2 regions of the Caballeronia sp. LZ003 genome follow, and region 2 is predicted to be linked to the other one. Evidence: predicted binding sites of a transcription regulator. Region 2 holds the regulator's gene; the other holds the start of a gene.
What was found. The regulator FliA, encoded in region 2, starts transcription of late flagellar genes. The targets are predictions, from matches to a motif close to CTAAAGTTTNNNNNNNNNNNGCCGNTA.

Region 1: the regulator FliA is predicted to act here: its motif matches at 4,373-4,399, upstream of motA (flagellar motor stator protein MotA).

What each region holds. Positions count from the first base shown of each region.
Region 1 covers NZ_JARUXJ010000004.1:899,227-911,407, reverse strand. The annotation lists gene QCE79_RS28255 (MFS transporter) at 1-948, shown strand, start outside; gene QCE79_RS28250 (MFS transporter) at 1,071-2,528, shown strand; gene QCE79_RS28245 (hypothetical protein) at 2,635-2,802, shown strand; gene QCE79_RS28240 (hypothetical protein) at 3,023-3,295, opposite strand; gene QCE79_RS28235 (helix-turn-helix transcriptional regulator) at 3,359-4,240, opposite strand; gene motA (flagellar motor stator protein MotA) at 4,495-5,364, shown strand; gene motB (flagellar motor protein MotB) at 5,398-6,378, shown strand; gene QCE79_RS28220 (Nramp family divalent metal transporter) at 6,446-7,777, opposite strand; gene QCE79_RS28215 (DUF4148 domain-containing protein) at 8,094-8,375, shown strand; gene QCE79_RS28210 (efflux RND transporter permease subunit) at 8,728-11,928, shown strand; gene QCE79_RS28205 (efflux RND transporter periplasmic adaptor subunit) at 11,954-12,181, shown strand, end outside.
Region 2 covers NZ_JARUXJ010000001.1:3,087,273-3,099,453, reverse strand. The annotation lists gene QCE79_RS14095 (branched-chain amino acid ABC transporter substrate-binding protein) at 1-757, shown strand, start outside; gene QCE79_RS14090 (thiamine pyrophosphate-binding protein) at 840-2,522, opposite strand; gene flhF (flagellar biosynthesis protein FlhF) at 2,926-4,710, shown strand; gene QCE79_RS14080 (MinD/ParA family protein) at 4,703-5,623, shown strand; gene QCE79_RS14075 (RNA polymerase sigma factor FliA) at 5,642-6,373, shown strand; gene QCE79_RS14070 (GGDEF domain-containing protein) at 6,468-7,562, opposite strand; gene QCE79_RS14065 (aromatic ring-hydroxylating dioxygenase subunit alpha) at 7,765-8,790, shown strand; gene QCE79_RS14060 (glycosyltransferase) at 8,794-11,040, opposite strand; gene QCE79_RS14055 (DegT/DnrJ/EryC1/StrS family aminotransferase) at 11,333-12,181, shown strand, end outside.

The DNA.
Region 1 (12,181 bases), on a different contig from region 2:
GCTTCGATTGGCATGATGGCGCCCGTTCTGCTGCTCCTCTTTCGCGTGATGCAAGGCGCGGCCGTCGGCGGCGAAGTGCCTGGCGCGTGGGTTTTCGTGTCGGAGCACGTGCCGAGTCGTCATGTCGGCTACGCGTGCGGCACGCTCACGGCGGGACTGACGGCCGGGATTCTGCTCGGTTCGCTGGTCGCGACCGCGATCAACAAGAGCTTCGTGCCGGCGCAAGTCGCGGACTTCGCGTGGCGTCTGCCGTTCCTGCTCGGCGGATTGTTCGGGCTGTGCTCGGTGTATCTGCGACGCTGGCTGCATGAAACGCCCGTGTTCGCCGAACTGCAAAAGCGCAAGTCGCTTGCCGCCGAGATTCCGCTCAAAGCCGTGCTGCGCGATCATGGCCGCGCCGTGATCGTGTCGATGCTGCTCACGTGGATGCTTTCCGCGGCTATCGTCGTGGTCATTCTGATGACGCCGACGCTTCTGCAGAAGCAATTCCACATCGCGCCGGCGACCGTGCTCGCGGCCAATTGCGTGGCGACGCTGTTCTTGACCATCGGTTGCGTGCTGGCGGGCGCGATTGCGGGGCGCATCGGCGCGGGCAGGACGATTTTGATCGGCGCGATTGCGCTCGGCGTGTCGTATTACCTGCTGTTCCGGCAAATTTCGCTCGATACTTCCGTGCTCTTGCCGTGGTACGCGTGCGCGGGCTTCACGGTTGGCGTGATCGGCGCAATTCCGTTCGTCATGGTGAAAGCGTTTCCGCCCGCCATTCGCTTTTCGGGCATTTCGTTTTCGTATAACGTCGCATATGCCGTTTTCGGCGGACTCACGCCGATCGTCGTTTCGCTGATGATGAAATCCAGTCCGATGGCACCCGTGATCTACGTCTGCGCGCTGTGCGCGGTGGGCGCGGTGACTACGCTGTTTATCCGGGAAGCGGCGGTCGAGGCCTGAACGGCGGGCCTGATCCGATCACGCAACGCGCACTCCCCGTGAGTGCGCTTTTTGCGACCTGAACCGCCACGTTTCACCCGTGCCTGAAACATCGAGCGCGCGCCGCGTCTAGCATTGAGGGCATGAACTCGAACCTCGATCTCGATCCCAAAACGGCGCGCCTGAGCGCGCGTCAGGTGCTCATCGTTGCCGCCACCAGCGTCGGCTTCGTCGTCTCGCAACTCGATGTATCCATCGTCAATGTGGCGCTGGCGAGCATCGGTCACGACCTGCACGCGAACGTCGCGAGTCTGCAATGGACCATCGATAGCTACGCGCTCGCCTTTTCCGCGCTGATGCTTTCCGCCGGCTCGCTCGGCGATCGCATCGGCGCGCGGCGGCTGTTTGCGGGCGGGCTCGCCTTGTTCGCGCTGGCGTCGCTCGCGTGCGCGTTCTCGCGCGATGCCCCGCAGTTGATCGCGGCCCGCGCGCTGCAAGGAATCGGCGCGGCGGCGATGCTGCCCAATTCGCTCGCGCTGCTCAACGCAGCCTGCGGTCACGATCCGCGTTTGCGGGCGCGCGCGGTGGGTCTGTGGACGGCTGCGGGCTCGATTTCGATCGCGGCCGGGCCGATCGTCGGCGGTGTGCTGATCGCGGCGTTCGGCTGGCGCAGCATCTTCTGGGTGAACGTGCCGATCTGCGCGGCGGGCATAGCGGCGACGTTCGCGTGGGTGCTCGAAACACCCGCGCAACCTGGAAGCGGTCGCGGCGCGCGCGGTATCGACCTGCCCGGTCAGGCGCTTGCCGTGATCGCGCTCACGGCGCTCGTCGGCGCGGTCATCGAGATGCGGCCGCTCGGACTCACGCATCCGCTCGTGCTCGGCGGGGTTGCGCTGGCGTTGCTGGCGGGCGCGTCGTTCGTCGTGATCGAAGGCCGCACACGTTCGCCGATGCTGCCGCTCGCGCTCTTCAAGGATCGCACCTTCAGCGCGGCGGTGGTGTTCGGTATCGGCGTGAATCTTACCTACTATGGGATGGTGTTCGTGCTGAGTCTGTATTTGCAGCGCGTGCTCGGACATACGCCCTTGCAGACCGGTCTCGCTTTTCTGCCGCTGACGGGCGGCTTTCTGCTGTCGAATCTGGCGAGCGGACCGGTCGTCGCGCGTTTCGGCTCGCGTGCGCCGATGATCGCCGGCGCGCTCATCGACGCCGCCGGTTTCGCGGCGCTCGTTTTCGTCGATGCCCACACGCCCACGCTCGCGCTCATCGTGCCGTTCCTCCTGATTCCAACCGGCATGGGCGTCGCGGTTCCGGCAATGACCACCGCGCTTCTCGGCACGGTCGGTCAGGAGCGCGCGGGCACGGCGTCCGCAGTACTGAATACGGCGCGGCAGGCGGCGGGAGCAATCGGCGTGGCGGCATTCGGCGCGCTCGCGGGACATGGCGAAGGCGGCGCGGCAACGGCGCAGATCGTCGATGCGGTGCGCTGGTCGGCGGGCATATCCGTCGCGCTTCTAGTCTGCGCTTGCTTCAGCGGGTTTCTCGTGCGCGATGCGCGTGGCAATCGCCCGATGAGCGCGGCACGGCAGGCGACGGAATAATGCGACGAGACTCGGGAACGCGCGTTGCAGACGCATGAGGGACGCCCGGCATCGACGAAACCGTGCCGGTCACACACGAACTGCATACTCTGGAGAACACCTGATCATGTCGACGATGCCCCGCTCACCCGAAGAGCCGATGGAACCGGACCCGGACAAGCTGCTCGACCCCGACGCGGCGCCGAACCCCGACGATCCGGACATGCCCGATGGCCCGGATTCAGCGACGCCACTCGTTCCCGCCGATCCGAGGAATGGGCAGCCGCGCCTTTGAAGGCGCGCGTTGTTCGATCCGCGCTGCTTTCGTGAAATGGATCGCGCGACTCCGCTGAATGCCGGCGCCGGTCGAGGTCACGCCTAACTGACCGCAGAGACGGCAGGCCGAGAGCCTAAGCAGCGCGCTATGTGGCTCGCACTATCATCCAAACACAGAAAGCACAACGCCCGCGCGACCGAAGATCGCCGCGCGGGCGTTGTTGCCGTCTAAACCAGAATTACAAATTCGTAGTTTGCACGGCACCCGTCTGCAGGGCGCGCTCGATCAAGCCTTCCTCCTGCGCCCGCTTCACGGCATCCGCGACGAACGTATCCGGCGCCTCGACTTCCGCTTTGATGGCACCGATAATGCCGCCCGCCTCCACGATCACGAGCGATTCCGCCGAATCCGCCCGGCTGATGATGACGCGCCGGGGACCGCCGCCGTCCGCGATACTCGCGCAGAACTGCATGCTTTGCCCGCCGATTACTTGTTCGAATGTTTGAATCATCGCTGTCTTCCGCGTTGGTTGGACAAAAGCCATGGTTAGCCGCTTCGCTAAAACGCCGCGTGCTCATTCATTGATTCGCGCCGCGTCGTCAGGTTCAATTTTGTAAGCTGATGGCCGTGAGCGCAACGACATCTCCGCGAGCGCAGTAGCCGTAAATTCGTCGGCGGGAAAAAAGGCCTCGATCGCCAACTCGGATAGCGTGATGTCCACCGGCGTGCCGAATACCGTCGTCGTGCTCAGAAACGACAGTGTGCCGTGCGGCGTCAAGAGGCGCAGCGGCACGACCACGGGATCGAGTTCGGCACTCCTCGCCTTGCCGGCATGCGGCGGCGTTGGATAAGCCTCGAGTTCCACGAGCAGCGCAGCGAGCGTGGCGTCTCCAGAAACCTCGATCTGCCGACGCACACGCGCCAGTAGATGCGCGCGCCATTCGTGCCAATTCTCGATTGCGTGAGCCAAGCCTTGCGGATGCAGCGACAAGCGCAGCACGTTCACGGGCGGGGCGATTAGCGACGCATCCGCCGCGAGCGCAACCAGCGCCGACACGGCGGCGTTGCCAGCAATCATCGTCCAGTGACGATCGACGGCCAACGCCGGATACGGCTCGTGTCCCTTGAGCACGAGTTCGACGGCACGGCGCGCGGCATCGAGTTGCGGATCGGCGAACGGGCGTTCGCGATATAGCGGCGCATAACCCGCCGCCATCAGAAGCGTATTGCGCTCGCGCAGCGGCACATCGAGTTGCTCGGCCAGGCGCATGAGCATCTCGCGGCTCGGCAACGATCGCCCTGATTCGATGAAACTCAGATGACGCGTCGATACCTCAGCATCGCCAGCCAGGTCGAGCTGGCTCATGCGCCGTTTCTGGCGCCATTCACGCAACAGCGCGCCGACCGTCGCGGGCGGCGCGACACTCGATGCAACGAACGCAAAAGTCGAATTCATGCCGCCGATGTTAGTCGATTCGTCCATCCGCGATCCATTACCTGACGCGTAATGACCGGTCAAAGTTGCGTCGAATGCCGTCGTAACATTTACCTCGCAAACCATTGCGCAGAAATCTTTGCGCGCGTAACCCTAAATCTCGGGTGGTCCGCGCCGTTAAAAGCCATCAACAAGCCAATAAAGTTTCGCGTGCCGTGCGTGTCTCATGTCGAGCTCGCAGTGCTCGCGACGCCCTGACTTCTTGCGGAGAGATCATGTTTGTCATTATCGGTTGGGTAGTGGTCATCGGTTCGGTGATCGGGAGTTTTATCGGCGTCGGCGGGCATCTGGCGGCGCTGGTTCAGCCGTTCGAGTTGCTGTGTATTTTCGGGGCGGCAATCGGCGCGTTCGTCGTGTCCAATCCGACCGCAACGCTCAAGAAGACCTTGCAAGGTCTGCCGAAGGCCTTTAAGGGCGGCGCCTACACGAAAGAGAAATACCTTGCGCTGATCGCGCTGCTCTATGAGCTGCTGCAAAAGGCCCGCAAGGAAGGGATGATGGCGCTCGAAGCCGACGTCGATGCTCCCGAAGCCAGCCCCGTGTTCCAGAAGTACGAACACGTGATGAACGATCATCATCTGCTCGAATTCATCGTCGACTATCTGCGCATGATGTCCGCAGGCAACGTCAACGCGATGGAAATGCAGGACCTGATGGACGAAGAACTCGAAACGCATCACACCGAAAGCGCGATTGCCGGCAACGCAATTCAGAAGATGGCGGACGGCTTGCCGGCGTTCGGTATCGTCGCGGCGGTGATGGGCGTGGTGCACACCATGGGCTCGGTCGGCGCCGCGCCCGCCGTGCTCGGCGAGATGATCGCGGGTGCGCTCGTCGGAACCTTCCTCGGCATTCTGCTCGCATACGGTTTCTTCGGACCGCTCGCTGACTTGCTCAACGCAAAGGGCGCGGCCGAAGCCAAGCCGTTCCAGTGCGTGAAGTCCGTGTTGCTCGCGTCGATGAACGGCTACGCGCCGACCATCGCCGTCGAGTTCGGCCGCAAGGTGCTCTTCACGGCGGACCGTCCGAGTTTCAAGGAACTGGACGACGCCGTGCGCGCCACCAAGATGCCGAAGTCCGCCTAAAGCCGCTCGCGCTCATTACCGGAAAACACGTTCATGGCTGAGAAACCTTCACGCGATCCGCTGCAATCCGTGCTCGCGCCGACCATCATCGTGCGCCGCAAGAAGAAGGCGCACGGACACGGTCATCATGGCGGCGCATGGAAGATTGCTTACGCCGACTTCGTCACCGCGATGATGGCCTTCTTTCTCTTGATGTGGCTGCTGGGCTCCACGTCGAAGTACGACAAGGAAGGCATCGAGGACTACTTCAACACACCGCTCTCCGCGCTCTTCGGCAACGACGGCGGCGCATCCGCGCACACGAGCGTGATTCCAGGCGGCGGACGCGATCTGTCGAGCACGCGTCCCGGCGAAGGCAAGAAGAGCCAGACGCAGCCAGTGCCGCCACAAATCGCGCGTGCCGCCGTCGCCGCGGACGACATGCAGCGCCTGCAGCAACTGAAGCAGAAGCTGCAAGCGCTGATCGAACAGACGCCTGCACTGAAAGCGTTCAAGGATCAGATTCGGATCGCGATCACGAGCGAAGGCTTGCGTATCGAGATTGTCGATTCGCTCAAGCGGCCCATGTTCGCGTCGGGCAGCTTCAAGCTCGAAAGCTACGTGACGACGATTCTCACGAATATCGGCGCGTCGTTGAATGACGTCGATAACCGCGTGTCTATCGCCGGTCACACGGACGCCGTGCCCTATTCCGGCAATCAGACGGGCTACTCGAACTGGGAGCTGTCGAGCGAGCGTGCCAACTCCGCGCGCCGGGCGCTGGTCAGCGGCGGCATGAAGGAAAGCAAGATTCTTCAGGTGCGCGGTCTCGCCGATGCACTGCCGCTCAATAAGGACGTTGCCGACGAACCGACCAACCGCCGTATCAGTATTCTCGTGCTGAACAAGGCTGCGGAACAGGCATTCTTCCGCGATGGCGGCCGCACGACGGTGGATCAGACCTTGCCTCCCGAAACCGCGATTCCGGCGGCCGTGGCGGCGAAATCGACCGCACCGGCAGCGGTGGTCAAGTAACCTCCAGCCTTCATCGACAGATGCGCCATGCACGAATCACGCGTGCATGGCGCTTTCTTTTGTGCGCTCAGGAAAGCCAGTCGCTCACGGTCTGCACGACGAGCCACACATTCGCCACGCTGATCACGACGAACAAGAGCCACGCCAGCAGCTTCGTGGTCATGGCATTGGCGAACTCGCCCATCAGCGTCCGATCGCTCGTCATGCGAATGAGCGGCCACAATGCAAACGGTAATTGCAGGCTCAGCACGACCTGACTCGCGACCAGCAGCTTGCCGACCGCGCCGTTGCCCATCGCATACACGCCGATCAGCGCGGGCACGAGCGCGAGCGCACGCGTGATGAAACGCCGCTGATAGCACGGAATCTTCAAGTGCAGGAAGCCTTCCATGATGACTTGGCCCGCGATGGTGCCGGTAAACGTCGAGCTTTGTCCCGAAGCGAATAGCGTCACCGCGAATAGAACCGCGGCCAGCCCGGTGCCGACGATAGGCGCCAGCAGCTTGTAGGCATCTTCGATCTCGGTGACTTGGGTATGCCCTGTCGCATGAAACGCCGATGCCGCGAGAATCAGAATTGCCGCGTTGATGAGCAACGCAAGCACGAGCGCGACGATAGTGTCGATGCGCGACAAGCCGATCGCCGACGCCAGGCTCTTCTTATCGCGCTGAACCACGCGCGTTTGCACGATCGACGAATGCAGATAGAGGTTATGCGGCATCACGGTTGCCCCGAGAATGCCGATGGCGAGATACAGCGGCTCGCGCTGCGAGAAGAGGCTGATCGAAGGCACGAGACCTGCGGCGACCGAAGCCCAATGCGGCTTCACGAGCACGAGCTCGACAATATAACCAAGCCCGATGGTCGCAATCAAACCCAGCATGATGGCTTCGAGATCGCGAAAGTTCTTGCCCTTGAGACCGAGCACGATGAGCGTATCGAACGCGGTGAAGATCACGCCCCACATCAGCGAGCAGCCGAATAGCAAGTGAAACGCGAGCGCACCGCCGAGCACTTCGGCGAGATCGCACGCGATGATCGAGAGTTCGGCGAGCGCCCATTGCGCATGAGCGACGGGCTTTGCGTAGCGTTCGCGTGATAGCTGCGCGAGATCGCGTCCGGTGACAATGCCGAGGCGCATCGACAGACATTGCAGCACCATCGCCGCAAGGCTCGAAAGCACGACCACGAAAAGCAGGTCGTAGCCATAGCGCGATCCGGCTTCGATATCGGTGGCCCAATTGCCCGGGTCCATATAACCGATGGAGATGAGCAGCCCCGGCCCCGCGAACTGCAGCAGCTTTTTCCAGAACGACGCGCCAGGCGCGACGGCGACGGAGCCTTTGACTTCAGACGGACAGAATGGCGCGGTGGCCGTGGTCGGCAGCTTGAACGGCAATTGACGGTCCCGGTGTCGATGTTTGAACGAAAGATGTTTGAACGAAAGCGAGCGTCACTGAAACGAACCATGCCTTTGTCTTACAGGACGCTCGAAGCTCGCGAGTCTATCATCGGGCGCTTGCCGCCACAGGCGAAAACGTTTGTGACAGCGCCCGCTTCAATCTGACCAAAGCGCCATTTGACCGCCAGCATCTCGTCACGGTGCGAGACATAGAATCGGTGCCGTGGCGGTGGTGGGTGTAACGAGCTTCATGACGCTCGAAACCACGAAACCGCACGCCGCGAATCGTCCTTAACTTTTCAGGGAGTTCGCCATGAAACTACTCGCTCGCATCGCTATCGTTACGTTGGCCGCAGCGCCACTTGCCGCCTTTGCTCAAAGCGAAGGACTCACCCGTGCACAGGTCAGACAGGATCTCGTCAAGGTCGAACAAGCCGGCTACAACCCGTCGGAGCGCGATGCGTTTTACCCGAACGATATCCAGGCCGCCGAACAGAAGGTCTCGAACCCGTCGTATGGCGCATCGTCGGAAGGCTCGTCCGCGTCGGGACAACCGACCATGACGACCACGCCGCTCGGCCAGACTCCGCAATAACGTCATTCAACAGTCACGCCATTCCGAACGAGGCCAGCGCGGCTTCCGCTGAATTGAAGCGATCCCGCGCCGTCTCACTGCGGTACTCGCATTGCCTTTCGCGCGATGCATCGACGTACTTTCCGATTACGTTCACCTTCCATTGCGCGCTGCCGGCTTTCCTTTCGAGCGCTTAGGATTACACACGCCTTTCATTTCACGCAAGATGACGAAATCGCCATTTTCGCGTCATTATCTCGTTGGTACGTTGCCACTACCATAGGGCACCGAAGGCGACTCACCGACCCGCCTTCGAGACTCGTCCCGCGCGTGAAAGCACCTGCGTCCCTCCCTCGCTCTTCCGAACGCCTCAATGTGGATTGTCAACGTAGCGCTGAAGCGGCCTTATACGTTCATCGTAATGGCCATCATGATCCTGCTGGCCACGCCATTCGTCATTCTGACGACGCCGGTGGACGTACTTCCGGAGATCAACATTCCGGTTGTCAGCATCATCTGGACGTACACGGGCCTCTCGTCCGAGGACATGGCCAACCGCATCACGTCCGTGAACGAACGCAGTCTCACGACCACCGTCAACAACATCGAGCATATCGAGTCGCAGTCGTTGCCGGGTATCGCCATCATCAAGCTGTTTTTGCAGCCGACCGCGAACATTCAGACGGCGATCGCGCAGACGGTGGCCGTCGAACAGGCGCAGCTCAAGCAGATGCCGCCCGGCGCAACGCCGCCGCTCGTCATCAGTTATTCGGCGTCGAGCATTCCGGTGATCCAGCTTGGATTGTCGAGTCCTAAGGAGTCGGAGCAATCGCTCAACGATACGGCGCTCAACTTCCTGCGCCCACAGCTCGTGACCATTCCCGGCGCATCGGTGCCGTATCCGTATGGCGGGAAGTCGCGTCTCATCTCCATCGACCTCGACACGCGCGCGCTGCTCGCCAAAGGCCTGACGCCAACCGATGTGGTCAGCGCCGTCAACGCGCAGAACCTGATTCTGCCGACCGGCACGGCGAAGATCGGGCCGAAAGAATTCACCATCAACATGAACGGTTCACCGACCACCGTGGAAGGCCTCAACGACCTGCCCGTGCGAACCGTGAACGGCGCGACGACTTATCTGCGTGAAGTGGCGCACGTGCGCGATGGCTTCTCGCCGCAGACCAACGTCGTGCGTCAGGATGGCCGGCGCGGCGTGCTGATCTCGGTGCTGAAGAACGGCGATTCATCGACGCTCTCTATCGTCAACACGTTGAAGGGTCTCTTGCCGCAAGCGCGTTCGTCGTTGTCGGAAGACATCAAGATCACCGCGCTCTTCGATCAATCGGTGTTCGTGAAAGCCGCCGTGCAGGGCGTGGTGCGCGAAGCGCTGATCGCCGCCGCGCTCACGGCCGCCATGATCCTGCTCTTCCTCGGCAACTGGCGCAGCACCTGCATCATCGCGATCTCGATTCCGTTGTCCATTCTCTCGTCGTTGATCGTGCTGCATGCGCTCGGGCAAACCATCAACATCATGACGTTGGGCGGGCTCGCGCTCGCGGTGGGCATTCTCGTCGACGACGCCACCGTCACCATCGAGAACATCGAACGCCATCTGCACATGGGCACCGATCTGCACGAAGCGATTCTCGAAGGCGCGGGCGAAATTGCCGTGCCCGCGCTCGTCTCGACGCTGTGTATTTGTATTGTGTTCGTGCCGATGTTCTTCCTGACCGGCGTGGCGAAGTTCCTGTTCGTGCCGCTCGCGGAAGCCGTGGTGTTCGCCATGATCGCGTCGTACATTCTTTCTCGGACGCTCGTGCCGACGCTCGCCATGCTGCTGATGGGCCACGCGCATGCACCCGATGCCAAAAAGAAGCCGAATCTCTTCATGCGGCTGCATCGCCGGTTCGATCACGGCTTCGAGCGCATGCGCGCCGCATACATCGTGATTCTGAGCAGCCTGCTCGTGAAGCGGCGGCTCTATGGTTCGCTCTTTCTCGGCTTCTGTCTCATATCCACCGCGCTGGTGTTCGTGCTCGGCCAGGACTTCTTTCCCACGGTCGATGCCGGCGACATCCGCATGCACATGCGTGCTCCAACGGGCACGCGTATCGAGGAAACCGCGCGTCTCGCCGATGAAGTCGAGAAGGTCGTGCGTCAGGTCGTGCCCGCCGATGAGCTCGATACCATCCTCGACAATCTCGGCCTGCCCTATAGCGGTATCAATCTCTCGTACAGCAACTCGGGCACCATCGGTACGCTCGACGGCGAGATACAGGTCGCGTTGAAAGAAGATCACGCGCCGACCGAAAAATATATCGATGAACTGCGCGCGCTCTTGCCGCAGAAATTCCCCGGCGTGGAGTTCTTCTTTCAGCCCGCGGATATCGTCACGCAGATTCTGAACTTCGGCTTGCCCGCCGCCGTAGACGTGCAGATTCAAGGCCAGAATCAGCAAGCTAACTTTCAGGTCGCCGCCAAGCTGATGAAGCAGATCCGCATGATTCCCGGCAACGTGGATACGCACATCCAGCAAAAGCTCGACGAACCCGTCATCAACCTGACCATGGACCGCACGCGTCTGCAGCAGCTCAATCTCTCGGCAAGCAATGTCGCGCAGAACGTGCTCGTTTCACTATCGGGCAGCTCGCAAACGTCGCCGGGATTCTGGTTCAACCCGAAGAATGGCGTGGAATACAACCTCGCGGTACAGACGCCGCAGTATCAGGTTTCATCGGTCGACGAACTCTTGCGCACGCCTGTGTCTGCCTCGCTCACGGGACCGACGCAATTGCTCGGCAACCTCGTGCGTGTCTCGCCGCAGAATCAGTTCGCGGAAGTCTCGCACTACAACATCCGCCCCGTGATCGATCTCTTCGTGAGCGTGGAAGGAAACGACCTCGGCAGCGTGGCCCGTCAGGTGAATCATCTCGTCGATGAAGCGCGCCGCACGCTTCCGCGCGGCACGCAGATCAACGTGCGTGGTCAGGTCGAGACCATGCGTACATCGTTCTTCGGGCTGGGCGTTGGCGTGGCCATGGCGATCGTGCTGGTGTATTTGCTTATCGTCGTCAACTTCCAGTCGTGGGTCGATCCGCTCATCATCGTGAGCGCGTTGCCGGCGGCGCTCGCGGGTATCGTCTGGATGCTGTTTCTCACCGGCACGCATCTGTCCGTGCCCGCACTCACGGGCGCGATCATGACGATGGGCGTCGCCACCGCCAACAGTATCTTAATGGTGTCGTTCGCGCGGCAACGTCTGACAGCGGGCGTGCCGCCGCTCGCCTCCGCGCTCGAAGCAGGCGCAAGCCGTATTCGCCCGGTGCTGATGACGGCCTTCGCGATGATCATCGGCATGATTCCAATGGCGCTCGGTCTCGGCGAAGGCGCCGAACAGAACGCGCCGCTCGGCCGCGCGGTGATCGGCGGCTTGCTGTTTGCCACGGTTTCCACGCTGTTCTTCGTGCCGCTCGTCTTCGCGGGTATTCACGCGCGCCTTGCTAAACGCGCGGAACGCAAAGGCCAGAAATCGCACGGCGAAGCGCAGTCCGACGACACGAACACGCAGCACTGAATTCAATCCAGGCACTCCGACGAACATGACTGAAAAGAACCACGCCTCGCTCGCGATTCCCGCGCGTGATCCGAATGAAGGACCCGCGCTGCCACCGCGCCATGTCGAATGGAAACGCGCGAAGATCGCGCTCGTGATCGTGCTTGCGCTGCTCGCGCTCGGCGCGGCGCGCACCGTGATCAGCGACATGATTCACAACCGCTCGGTCGTCACGCGCACGCAACAGAACGCCCAGCAATACGTCAACGTGGTC
Region 2 (12,181 bases):
AACCGCGCCGGAGTACACCACGCAAGGCTTCAAGACGGCCTTCCGCATGATGACGTCCGACACGCAGCAAGGCTCGGTCGCGGGCGAGTTCGCGGTGAAGACGCTGAAAGTGAAGAAGATCGCCATCGTCGATGACCGCACGGCTTACGGCCAGGGTCTCGCCGACCAGTTCGAGAAGGCAGCGAAGGCGTCGGGCGGCAACATCGTCGTGCGCGAATTCACGAACGACAAGGCTGTCGACTTCAAGGCGATTCTGACCAAGATCAAGTCGTCGAATCCTGACCTCGTGTACTACGGCGGCGCGGATTCGCAAGCCGCGCCGATGGCCAAGCAAATGAAGACGCTTGGCTTTCGTGCACCGCTGATGGCGGGCGAGATGGTCAAGACCGACACGTTCATCAAGATCGCGGGCGACGCGGCCGATGGCACGGTGGCATCGCTCGCCGGCCTGCCGATGGACCAGATGCCTGGCGGCGCGGACTACACGGCGAAGTACAAGAAGCGCTTCAACGAAGACGTAGAGACGTACTCGCCGTACGCCTACGACGGCGCAATGGCCATGTTCAACGCAATGAAGGCGGCCAACTCGACGGACCCGGCAAAGTATCTGCCGCTGCTTGCCAAGACCGACATGCAAGGCGTGACCACGAAGCATCTGGCGTACGACTCGAAGGGCGATCTGAAAAACGGCGGTATCACGCTGTATAAGGTCGTTGGCGGGAAGTGGACGACGCTGCAGAGCGTGGGTGGGAAGTAAGGTTTAGTGGCTGTTTTGGATGGCCCGGTCGTGTGCGACCGGGCCGTTTTCGTTTGGGCGGGCTAACCGGCTGAACCAGCCCTCAGCGCTTCCCCTGCTCCCGAATCTGTTCGAGCGTCGCGCCCGGCGTGCTCTGATCCGCCGGAATCCGAATCTCGATCACCGCGGGCAATCCGGAACTCACAGCGCGCTCGAACGCCGGCATGAACTGCTCCGTCGATTCGACCCGCTCGCCGTGCGCCCCGAACGCGCGCGCATAAGCCGCGAAGTCGGGGTTCGTCAGCCCCGTGCCATGGACCCGATGCGGATAGTGCCGCTCCTGATGCATGCGGATCGTGCCGAACTGCCCGTTGTTCACGACCACGAAAATCACCGGCAGCTGGTACTGCATCGCCGTGGCGAGTTCGTGGCTCGACATCATGAAGCAGCCATCGCCCGCGAACGCGATCACCGTGCGCTGCGGATACAGCGACTTCGCCGCGATGGCCGCAGGCACGCCGTAACCCATCGCACCGCTCGTCGGCGCAACTTGCGAGCGGAAGTGCCGATACGAATAATGCCGATGCAGCCAGGTCGCGTAATTGCCCGCGCCGTTGGTGAGAATCGCGTCTTCGGGCAGGCGCTCCGAAAGCGTGCGCATGATCTCGCCGAGCTGGACATCGCCGAGCATGGGGCGCGGCTTGCGCCATTCGAGATACACGGCGTGCGCCGTCTCGGCGCTGCCCGACCACGCGATCTGCGCGGGCGGTTCGAGCGCGGCGAGCATCGACGCAATCTCGGGCATGCCGGAGACGATCGGCAGATCGGCGCTATACACGCGGCCCAGTTCCTCCGCGCCCTGATGCACGTGAATCAGCGTCTGCTTCGTCTTAGGGATGTCGAGCAGCGTGTAGCCGCCCGTCGTCGATTCACCCATGCGCGGGCCGAGAACGAAGAGCACGTCCGCTTCGCGCACGCGCGCGGCCAGCGCCGGATTGATGCCGAGCCCGACATCGCCCGCGTAATTCGGATGCTCGTTATGCAGCGTGTCCTGATAGCGGAACGCGCATCCCGCCGGCAACTGCCAGCGCTCGATGAAGCGCGCGAAGTCCTGCGTCGCCTCGGCGGTCCAGCCGCTGCCGCCCGCGATCACGAATGGTGTCTTCGCGTTGGCGAGCAGTTCGCGCACGCGCTCGATCTGCGCCTGCGAGGGCGCCGCCGCGACGCGCTGATAGCGCGGCACGGGCGGCGCCGCGTCGCACGCTTCGGTCAGCATGTCTTCGGGCAACGCCAGCACGACCGGGCCGGGTCGTCCCGCCGTCGCGACATGGAACGCGTGGCTCAGATACTCCGGCACGCGGCGCGGATCGTCGATTTGCGCGACCCACTTCGCCATCTGCCCGAACATGCGCCGATAGTCGATTTCCTGAAACGCCTCGCGATCCATGTGATCCCGCGCGCATTGGCCGATCAGCAGGATCATCGGCGTCGAGTCCTGGAAAGCGGTGTGCACGCCGATGGACGCGTGCGTCGCGCCCGGCCCGCGCGTGACGATAGCCACGCCCGGACGCCCCGTCAGCTTGCCGACCGCCTCGGCCATGTTCGCCGCGCCGGCTTCGTGGCGGCAGACGATCGTCTGTATCTGGCTGGTTTCGTCGTGCAGCGAGTCCAGGACGGCGAGAAAGCTCTCGCCCGGCACGCAGAACACGCGTTCGACACCGTGATGAACGAGCGCATCGACAACCAGACGCGCGCCGGTGGTCTGGCCATGAGAAGCGGATGCCATGCGAACAAGTCTCCTTTGTCAGTGAGCATCGGTGAGCCCGGGTTTCGAGCCGCAGACCGTAGCTTACGCCGCTGGATGGGACTCTGGCTGATGCAGTCCGGCCGCCTTGGCGCGCGACGCGCCTGCCGCCGCGCGCCTCACAGCGGACAAACCGCCAAGCGACATCTCTCGTCCCGTCGCGTCGATCGTGCCAGACCGGCATTTTTTCCCGCATGACGCGCGACGCAATCCGCACGGCCGGGTTGTTTCCATCAGTCGAAATACCCCTCTTTCACGCCCTTTATCCAGCGATAGGCCCGAAGTGATCTTCGCAATAATGGCTTCACTGAAAAGCGGGCGCGGAAATAACCAAAGGGTGCTCGCCTCGCAAATATCGCTGCATCTATCCTCATCGGGGGCCAGTTTGAACATTCGTAAATTCATCGGCGCGAACAGTCGTGACGCTCTGCGCCAGGTCCGTGAAGCGCTCGGACCCGATGCCGTGGTGTTGTCCAACCGCACGCTCGACGATGGATCGGTGGAAATCGTCGGTGTCGCGGATAGCGATCTCGCTTCGATCTCGCCCGCGAAGGCCGCACGCGAACAAGCCGCCGCCGCGCCGTTCGCCAGCGCCACGCCGCGCGCCGCGCTTGCACAAGCCGCAGCCGCCGCGATGAAGCAGCAGGCCGCCGCTCCCAGCTCTCCGATGAACCCCTACGCCAGCGGCGATGTTTTCTCCTCCGTCTTCGGCAACACCGCCGACGCCGACGATTTCGACGAGCAAGCCGACGAAGAGCGCATGGAAGCACCGCGCACGATGGCCGATTCCAATCCGTGGTTGATCGAACATGCGCGCCGTATCGCGCAACAGGCTTCGGTGCCGTCGAACCGGCCGCTGACGCCGTCCGCCGCAATTGCACGCGGCATGGGCGTGCCGGTATCGGTCAAGGCAGCCGACGCACCGCGCCAGCAAGCGCCGCGTGCACAAGCCGCCGCGCAGCCGGTTGCCGCCGCGCCTGCCGCACCCGCCGCGCAAGCGCACGCAAAGATCGAAACGCCCGACTGGGCGCGTGAAGCCGCGCAAGTCGCCGCACGCCGCGCCGCACAGAAGATCAACGCAGCACCGCAACCCGCCGACGAAGCGCCGGCCGCATCGGGCAATTTCGAAGGCTTGCCGGCCAATGCCGCAGCCGTCGTGACCGAAGCCATCCGCACGCGCATGGAGCAAGTCGTCAACGAAACGGTGATGAACGAACTCTCGTCGATGCGCGAGATGATGGAAGAGCACTTCTCGGGTTTGCTGTGGGGCGACCGCCAGCGCCGCAACCCGACCAACTCGGCCTTGACCAAGCGCCTCTTCGCCGCCGGTTTCTCCGCGCAACTCGTGCGCATGGTGATCGACAACATGCCGTCGATGGAGAACGTGGAAAACGCGCTCGAATGGGTGCAGCAAGTTCTCGAATCGAATCTGCCGGTGATGCCGAGCGAAGACGCGTTGATGGAACGCGGCGGCGTGTTCGCGCTGATGGGCCCGACGGGCGTCGGCAAGACGACGACCACGGCAAAGCTCGCGGCGCGCTGCGTGATGCGCTTCGGCGCCAGCAAGGTCGCGCTCCTGACGACGGACAGCTACCGGATCGGCGCGCATGAACAACTGCGCATCTTCGGCAAGATTCTCGGCGTCTCGGTGCACGCGGTAAAGGACGGCGCCGACCTGCAACTCGCGCTCTCCGAACTGCGCAACAAACATATCGTGCTGATCGACACGATCGGCATGAGCCAGCGCGATCGCACGGTCTCCGACCAGATCGCGATGCTGTGCGGCACGGGTCAGCCGGTGCAACGCTTGTTGCTGCTGAACGCCACGAGCCACGGCGACACGCTCAACGAAGTCGTGCAGGCCTACAAGAGTGCGCCGGACCAGCCGCCGCTCGCGGGCTGCATTCTGACCAAGCTCGACGAGGCGACCAACCTCGGCAGCGTGCTCGATACGGTCATCCGCTACAAGCTGCCGGTGCATTACGTATCGACCGGTCAGAAGGTGCCGGAGAACTTGTACGTCGCAACCAAGCGTTTCCTCATCAAGAGCGCGTTCTGCATTCCGCGCGATGGCTCGCCTTTCGTGCCGCAAGACGACGATGTGCCGGCGCTTCTGTCCGCACTGTCCGCACGCGCCACGACCGAACTGCATGGAGTCCATTTTGGATAAGTTCGTGCTCGATCAGGCTGAAGGCCTGAGAAGGCTGCTGACGCGCGCCAGTTCTCGCGTGGTGGCTGTAGTGGGCGGACCGGCGGGCATCGGTTGCACGTCGGCGGTAGTGAACCTCGGCGCGGCGTTGTCCGTGCATGGCAAGGATGTGCTCGTCATCGACGAGCGGCATAACGCGGGCTCGGTCAGCCGCATGGCGGGTGTGGATGGCGCGGGCGCGCTCTCGGCGGTGATGTCCGGCCGTCGCGAACTGCAGGATGTCGCGGTGCGCACGCCGATGGGTTTTTCGCTGATCGCCGCACCGCGCGATGAACGTATCAGCCACGACGCGGCGCAAGCACGCGCGCTGCTCGACGGCCCCGCGGATATCGTGCTGATCGATGCGCAACTCGATCGTAATGGCGCGCTCTCGTCGCTCGCGGCGCAGGCGCATGACTTTCTGATAGTGACGCGGGTAGCCGCGTCGGCGATCACCGAGGCGTATGCGTGCATGAAGCGCTTGCACTACGCCCACGCGATCGGCCAGTTCCGCGTGCTGATGAATCACGTGCAGGACGCAGCCGATGCAGCGATCGCGTTCGACAACCTCTCGGGTGTCGCGAGCCGTTATCTGGCCGTTTCGCTCGTGCAGGCAGGGTATGTGTCCGAGGATGCGCGCGTCGCTCGGGCGAGGGAGCTCTCTCGGTGTGCGGTGGAAGCGTTTCCGGCTACGGCCGCGGCGCGCGACTACCGCTACATCGCAGCCGAGCTGCTGCACTGGCCGATGCGTCCCGCGCCGTTTTCGCGCGGCGACGAAGCGAGCCAGTACGACGCGCACATTCCGGTTGGCGAGTCTGGTGAAAGCGGACGGAAAGCGGCGCACCGAGCGGCGGCGTTTTCTGATCATGCAATGAGCAGCACGGCGTCGATGTGATATTGAAAGGTGAACAGGATGTATAACGCCCAAGGCAAACTCTCGCAGTCCGACGTGCTTACGAAATATGCGCCGCTCGTTCGCCGCCTCGGACTCCAGCTCGTCGCCAAGATGCCGGCGAGCGTCGATCTCGACGATCTGATCCAGGCCGGCATGATTGGCCTCCTCGATGCGGCTAGCCGCTACAAGGAAGATCAGGGCGCCCAGTTCGAAACCTACGCAAGTCAGCGTATTCGCGGCGCCATGCTCGACGAGTTGCGCGCCAATGACTGGTTGCCACGCAGCATGCGCAAGACATCGCGCGAAGTGGAGTCGGCGGTACACAAGGTGGAACAGAACCTTGGCCGTTCGGCCAGCGAGACCGAAGTCGCCGAGCACATGAAGATGCCGCTCGACGAGTATCAGTCGATGCTGCAGGACTTGCACGGCAGCCAGTTGATCTATTACGAAGACTTCGACCGCTCGGCGGACGACGAGCCGTTCCTCGACCGTTACTGCGTCGATCGTTCGGACCCGCTGTCGGCGCTTCTGGACGACAGTCTGCGCGGCGCGCTGATCGAAGCCATCGACAAGTTGCCGGAGCGCGAGAAGCTGCTCATGAGCTTGTACTACGAGAAGGGCCTCAACCTGCGCGAAATCGGCGCGGTGATGGAAGTGAGCGAGTCGCGCGTGTGCCAGTTGCATAGCCAGGCCGTGGCGCGTTTGCGTGCGAAGCTGCGGGAACAGTCGTGGACTAGCGTCGAGGCTTGAGTTCCGAGTTGTAGAGGCGCGCGAAGCCCCGAACCGGGGCCGCGCGCTTTTTGCTTTTGCCTTCGCAAAGGCGCTCGAATGCGCGCGGATGGGCTCAATGCATCTCGAAGTCGCGCGCCTCGGCGAACACCGTCTTGCCTTCGCCGAGACTCTTTGCGCGATACATCGCGCGATCCGCGGCTCTCAGCACGGCGGTGATATCGGCGTCATGCGCTTCCGCCGCGCTCGACAGCAAGCAGGCGCCGATACTCGCCGATACGCTCACTGGGCGCTCCTGCACCAGCGTGAGGTCGGCGAGCGCCGAATGGATGCCATCGGTGAGCGTGAGCACCGCGCTGCGATCGCGCATGTTGCGCGCGAGCACGACGAACTCGTCGCCGCCCAGCCGCGCGATGGTGTCGGTCTTGCGCATGCGCCGTGCAAGCAATTGCGCGAACGACTGCAACAGCACGTCGCCGACTGCGTGACCGTAGGTATCGTTCACGCCCTTGAAGCCGTCGAGGTCGATCAGTAGCAGTGCGCTGGTACTCGCGTCGGCGGCTTCGGGCGCGGACATCGCGCGATTCACGGTTTGTTCGAGCGCGTAACGGTTATAGAGGCCCGTGAGCGGGTCTGTCGATGCCTGCCGCGCCAGCACGCGATTCGCGCTGCCAAGCCTGTCGACCAGCACGCTCAGATACACCGACGCGCCCAGCACGCTCAGCGCGAGCCCGAGCGCGGCGGCGCGGTTTGCCACCCACCACGGTTGCCACAACGCCAGCGCGACGATCGCGACGAGCGCCATCGCGCACGAAATGGCGAGCGTGCGCTTGCCGTAGCGGCATCCCGAGCCGATCAGAAACCAGAACACCACCCACAGCAGCGGCAAGGCGAGCGTGCCGCAGAGAAAGAGCATGGCGCCGAGCAACGCCTGATCGAGGATAGTGGTGATGACGAGCCGGACGTTGGACAGCGCCATCATCCGGCTGACGAGCAATAGTGTGATTGCACCGTAGGACACGTAGAGCGCGATCAACCGCGTGATCAGCGACGCGTTGGCCGAAGGGTGCCGCCACGCATACACCGCATAAGCCAGCAGAACTGCCGCTCCCATCCCGATACGCAGCATGGCTTGCTCGCGTTCGGGATTCCGGTTGCCGGACCATGCGAAGGCATAGGCCCGGCGTGCCGGTTGATGCGCCTGCTCCATACTGAACCCCTGGTGGTGATTTCTTGCTGTTATGGTCTTTTGCGCGTGTCTTTGCTGTCGCGCTTTGTCTTATTGCGGCCCCGTCGCGATGTTCGTCTCCGACGACTGGTATTTTGCAACGTTTTGCCAAGCTGCTGTGAATCGTGTAAGAACGCATCTCGGACAGATGATTAACGGCGTTTTCTGCGGATGCTTCAGTGCTATGAGCGACGACTTTTCTCTCGCTGGCGAATGGCTGGCGGTCTGTAATGGCGATGACGTGCCGGCGGGTTCGACGCGAGCGTTCATCGTCGCGGATGAGCGCATCGTCGTCTGGCGCGATGCCGAAGGCGTGGCGCATGTCTGGCGTGACTACTGTCCGCATCGCGGCGCGCAACTATCGCTGGGCACGGTGACGAACGATCAGCTCGCGTGTCCGTATCACGGCTGGCGCTACGACACGCTTGGTCAGTGCGTGCTGATTCCGTCGAATCCGTCGCTTCGGCCTTCGAAACGCGCGTGCGCCACCGCGTTCGTCGCCGGGGAGAAATACGGCGTCGTGTGGATGTGCTTCGGCGAGCCCGCGCATGCGCTCGATTTCTTTCCCGAAGCCGCCATTCCGGGCGGACGGCGCATCAACCTTGCGCCGCAGACGGTGAAGTCGTCCGCGCCGCGTGTCGTCGAAAACTTCCTGGACATGGCGCACTTTTCGTTCGTGCACGTGGGCATTCTCGGCGAGGATGCGCATACCGAAGTGCCGGACTATGAAGTCGTGGAAAGCGCCGACGGACTCGAAGCGCGCCAGTGCCGTTTCTGGCAGCCGGCGGGATTGCCGGGGCAGGGCGGCGCGATGATGGATTACGTTTATCGCGTGAAGCGGCCGCTGGTTGCGAAGCTCACGAAGATGGCGTCGGGGGCAATGGGCGCACTGCATATCATGCTGGTGGCGTCGCCCGTGACGCAGACCGAGACCCGCGCGTGGCTCGTTTCCATTCACGAAGACGAGACTTCGCACAGCGACGAGGAGCTGTACGACTTCAACATGGAGATTCTGCTGCAGGACACGCCGATCGTGGAGTCGCAATGGCCGAAGCTGCTGCCGCTCGCGCTCGATGCGGAGTTGCATCAGAAGTGCGACCGGATGTCGGTGGCGTATCGGAGATGGTTGGCGGGAATGGGGTTTGGGTGGGGGACGACGAGCGCGTGGAAGAAGCGGGAACGTGCGTATTGCGCCACGCTCCCGCCATGAACCTTAGAGCAGCGCGACGCCTGCTTCGGTGACCACCTTCCAGTCAAATTCGTCGTGCCCGCAGATCTGCTCCATGGCGCCGCAGAATTCACTCGCCGTTGCGTGCAGATAACGCAGATCGTCGCCCCATTCGGGCAGAGCGCCTTGCTGTGTAGTCAGCACGACGACCATATGATCCTTGTGCGGGCTGTTCGCATGTAGCTTCAGGCTGTGCTGAACCTTTTGCGCGTCGCCCTGCGCGTCAAGGATCAACACGGCTGGAATCCGTTCCGGCGCGGTGACGGAGGTCTTGCCCGGATTGAGACCCAGGCAGCGCAGAAAAACCTCGTGATAGCGCGACAGTTGGGACTGCACCGAACCGCTCTTGTACACGATAGCCTGCGCGGTGCGGGCCAATCCGCGTCGTTGTGCGGGATTGTCGATGAGACGCGCGATTGCATCGATCCAGCTCTCGGTCGATTCCGCCTCTACGCACAACCCCGAGCAGCGGTTTGTCACCAGTTCGTTGTAGGCGGAATGATCGCTGCCGACCGTCGCCACGCCCGCCGCCGAGTATTCCAGCCACTCCATGCGTGGTGCGCCATCTATAGTTGCCGATGCCGCCAGCGGCATGAGCGCGAGATCGAGTTCGAGCTGCTGTAACGCCACGGCATGCGCGGCGTACGTCGCGGACGTGCCCGTCATGGTGACGTCTTCGTGGCCCATCCAGTCATCGGGCGGCAGCGCGCCGACGAAGACGAACTGCACAACGCCTGCAAAGCGCGCGCGAATCTCATTCAGCGCCGGTTCGATCAAGGCAAAATTGCACGGCTTCATGGCCGAACCCATTAGGCCAATACGTACCTTGCCACCATGCGTACGTACCGGACTGTAGAAGCGGTCGAAGTCGACGCTCGTCGGCAGCACATGAATATTGGCGTTGTACGCCCGCAGCGCATGCGCGAGTGCGGGCGTCGACACGACGAGTGCACTGGCGCGGCGCATGACGTACTCGGTCTTCTGCGCGGTCTGCCGGCTTAGGAAGTGCAAGGGATGATCGGCGGGAAGATCATGCATCAGTTCGTCCGTCTCGTAGACGACCGGCTTGCCCGTCGAGAACAATTGATCTAGCTGTTGCTGCGGAATCGAGATCGGAAAACGTCGCTGCATCAGAAGCATGTTGAAGGGACCGAGCACGCCTGCGTTGTCCTGAACCGGCCAGCTGAGTTCCCACTGATCGGCCAGCAATTCGAACGGTTTGGCGACGCGCACGGTGGTCGCGCGATGCGCAACGGGCTCCATCGTCAGCACGGCGATACGCGGCCTGGGCGGCTGCATTGCCGACGCGTGCGAAGATGGTGCCACGGACGCGGCGTCTCGACGCAGGTTCGCTTTGCGTGCCGCATGCTGAGTCTTCTCCAGGAACACGGGAAGCTGGGCTCGGAACACACGGCTCATGGCAAGCACGGTTGGATAAACCGTGTCCACGGTGGCAACGGCCCGTGCGAAGCCGTTCTTTTCGGTGGCCATCGCAGAGCCATTTGCGCCGAACGCGAACTGATCGGGCACTTCCTTCAGGCCGCCGTCGGGCAGGAAGATGACCGGGCAGCCGCACATCATCGCTTCAGGGCAGACGGACGAAAGCTCGTACGAGTACAACACGCGCCCGCCCTGAAGCTTCTTGGCCAGTTCGGGCAGCGTTACTGGATTCGCCATCGAAAGCAATTCGGTTCCGGCTGGAAGTAGCGAAAAGTCGATCTTGTCCAGCGGATAACGATATTGGAAGACAAAGGTCTTGTCCTTTTTGCGCGTCGGGTCGGGTCTGAACAACTCCGTATCGAGCACCGGGAGAAACAGAAAATCGACGTCGCTTTTCTTCGCGTCGCCGAGAAAATTCTCCGAGTAGTAAAAGAACAGGTCGTCTTTGCCCTCGTTGAGCGGCTTGCCGTTGATGAAGCCGATGCGGTTGAGGATGTAGCGCACGCACACTTCGGCATTGAGCGGATTGCCGGACACGACTTCCGGGTAGATCGCAATGGGCGTGCGACCCTGCGCCCGGTGCAAGGTCTGCACTTCCGGCGTGAGAAGCGGGGTGTCGAATGCTGGGTTCACCACTGGCGTGCCGGCAATATACGCCTCATAACCGTCGCGATTTAGCACGTCGCAAAGCGTGTGCATGACGACGATACCCGCCGAGGTTTCCCGATAAGCCGGGGCCATGATGTAGTACGGATGACCCTTGCGCGAAGGGGGAATGCTGGCCATGTTCATGTGGCGGAACCCTGCGTTTCTTTGTGCTTACACTTGCCCGATTCGGCGGCTTGATGGCGCCGTGGCCGACTTGAATGCCCCGGTTTGCCGAGCATGAAGTTTCGTTTGAAAGCTGCTGGTTCATTCACGCGAACAGGTGGATGTTTGGGCATTACTTCGGCGCTTTAACGGCCGGTCTCGCGCAACATAATTTGCAAACTCGTCTGACCGCGTCGGCATTCGAGACGCCGGCCAACTGGACAGGCGCGCATCCGACACAAGACCACGAGACCACGAATTTACGAGCGCCATCATGAATGCCAGCCTGCCCCACGAAGCCATCCTCGCCCTGCAGCAGCATGAACGCATCTACGTCACCCAGCCGCATCTGCCGCCTCTGGAGCAGTTTCTGCCGTATCTGGAGCAGATCTGGGAAAGCAAGGTGCTGACAAACGGTGGCCCGTTCCATCAGCAACTCGAACAGGCGCTTTGCAAGTACCTCGATGTGCCGCATCTCTCGCTCTTCAGCAACGGCACGCTCGCGCTCGTTACCGCGCTGCAGGCGCTGCGCATCACCGGTGAAGTGATCACGACGCCTTATTCGTTCGTCGCGACTGCGCACTCGTTGCTGTGGAACGGCATCAAGCCTGTTTTCGTGGATGTCGATCCGGTCACGCTGAATCTCGATCCCGCGAAAATCGAAGCGGCCATCACGAAGGAAACCACGGCCATCCTGCCCGTACATTGCTATGGCCATCCGTGCGATGTCGAAGCGATCCAGCGCATCGCCGACATGTACAACCTTAAAGTCATCTACGATGCCGCGCACGCGTTCGGCGTACGCACTGAAGCGGGCAGCATTCTGCGTGCGGGCGACCTGTCCGTGCTCAGCTTCCATGCGACCAAGGTCTTTAACACCTTCGAAGGCGGCGCGGTCATCAGCCCTGATGCGAAGACCAAGCTGCGCATCGACCGGCTGAAGAACTTCGGTTTCGTCGACGAAACCACGGTCGTGGCGCCTGGCATCAACGGCAAGATGAGCGAGGTCAATTCGGCGTTCGGCATGCTGCAGCTCCAGCATATCGACGATGCGCTCGCACGGCGGCGCGCGGTCGCATCACGGTACGCCGAGCGGCTCGAACGCGTGCGCGGCATCCGTTTG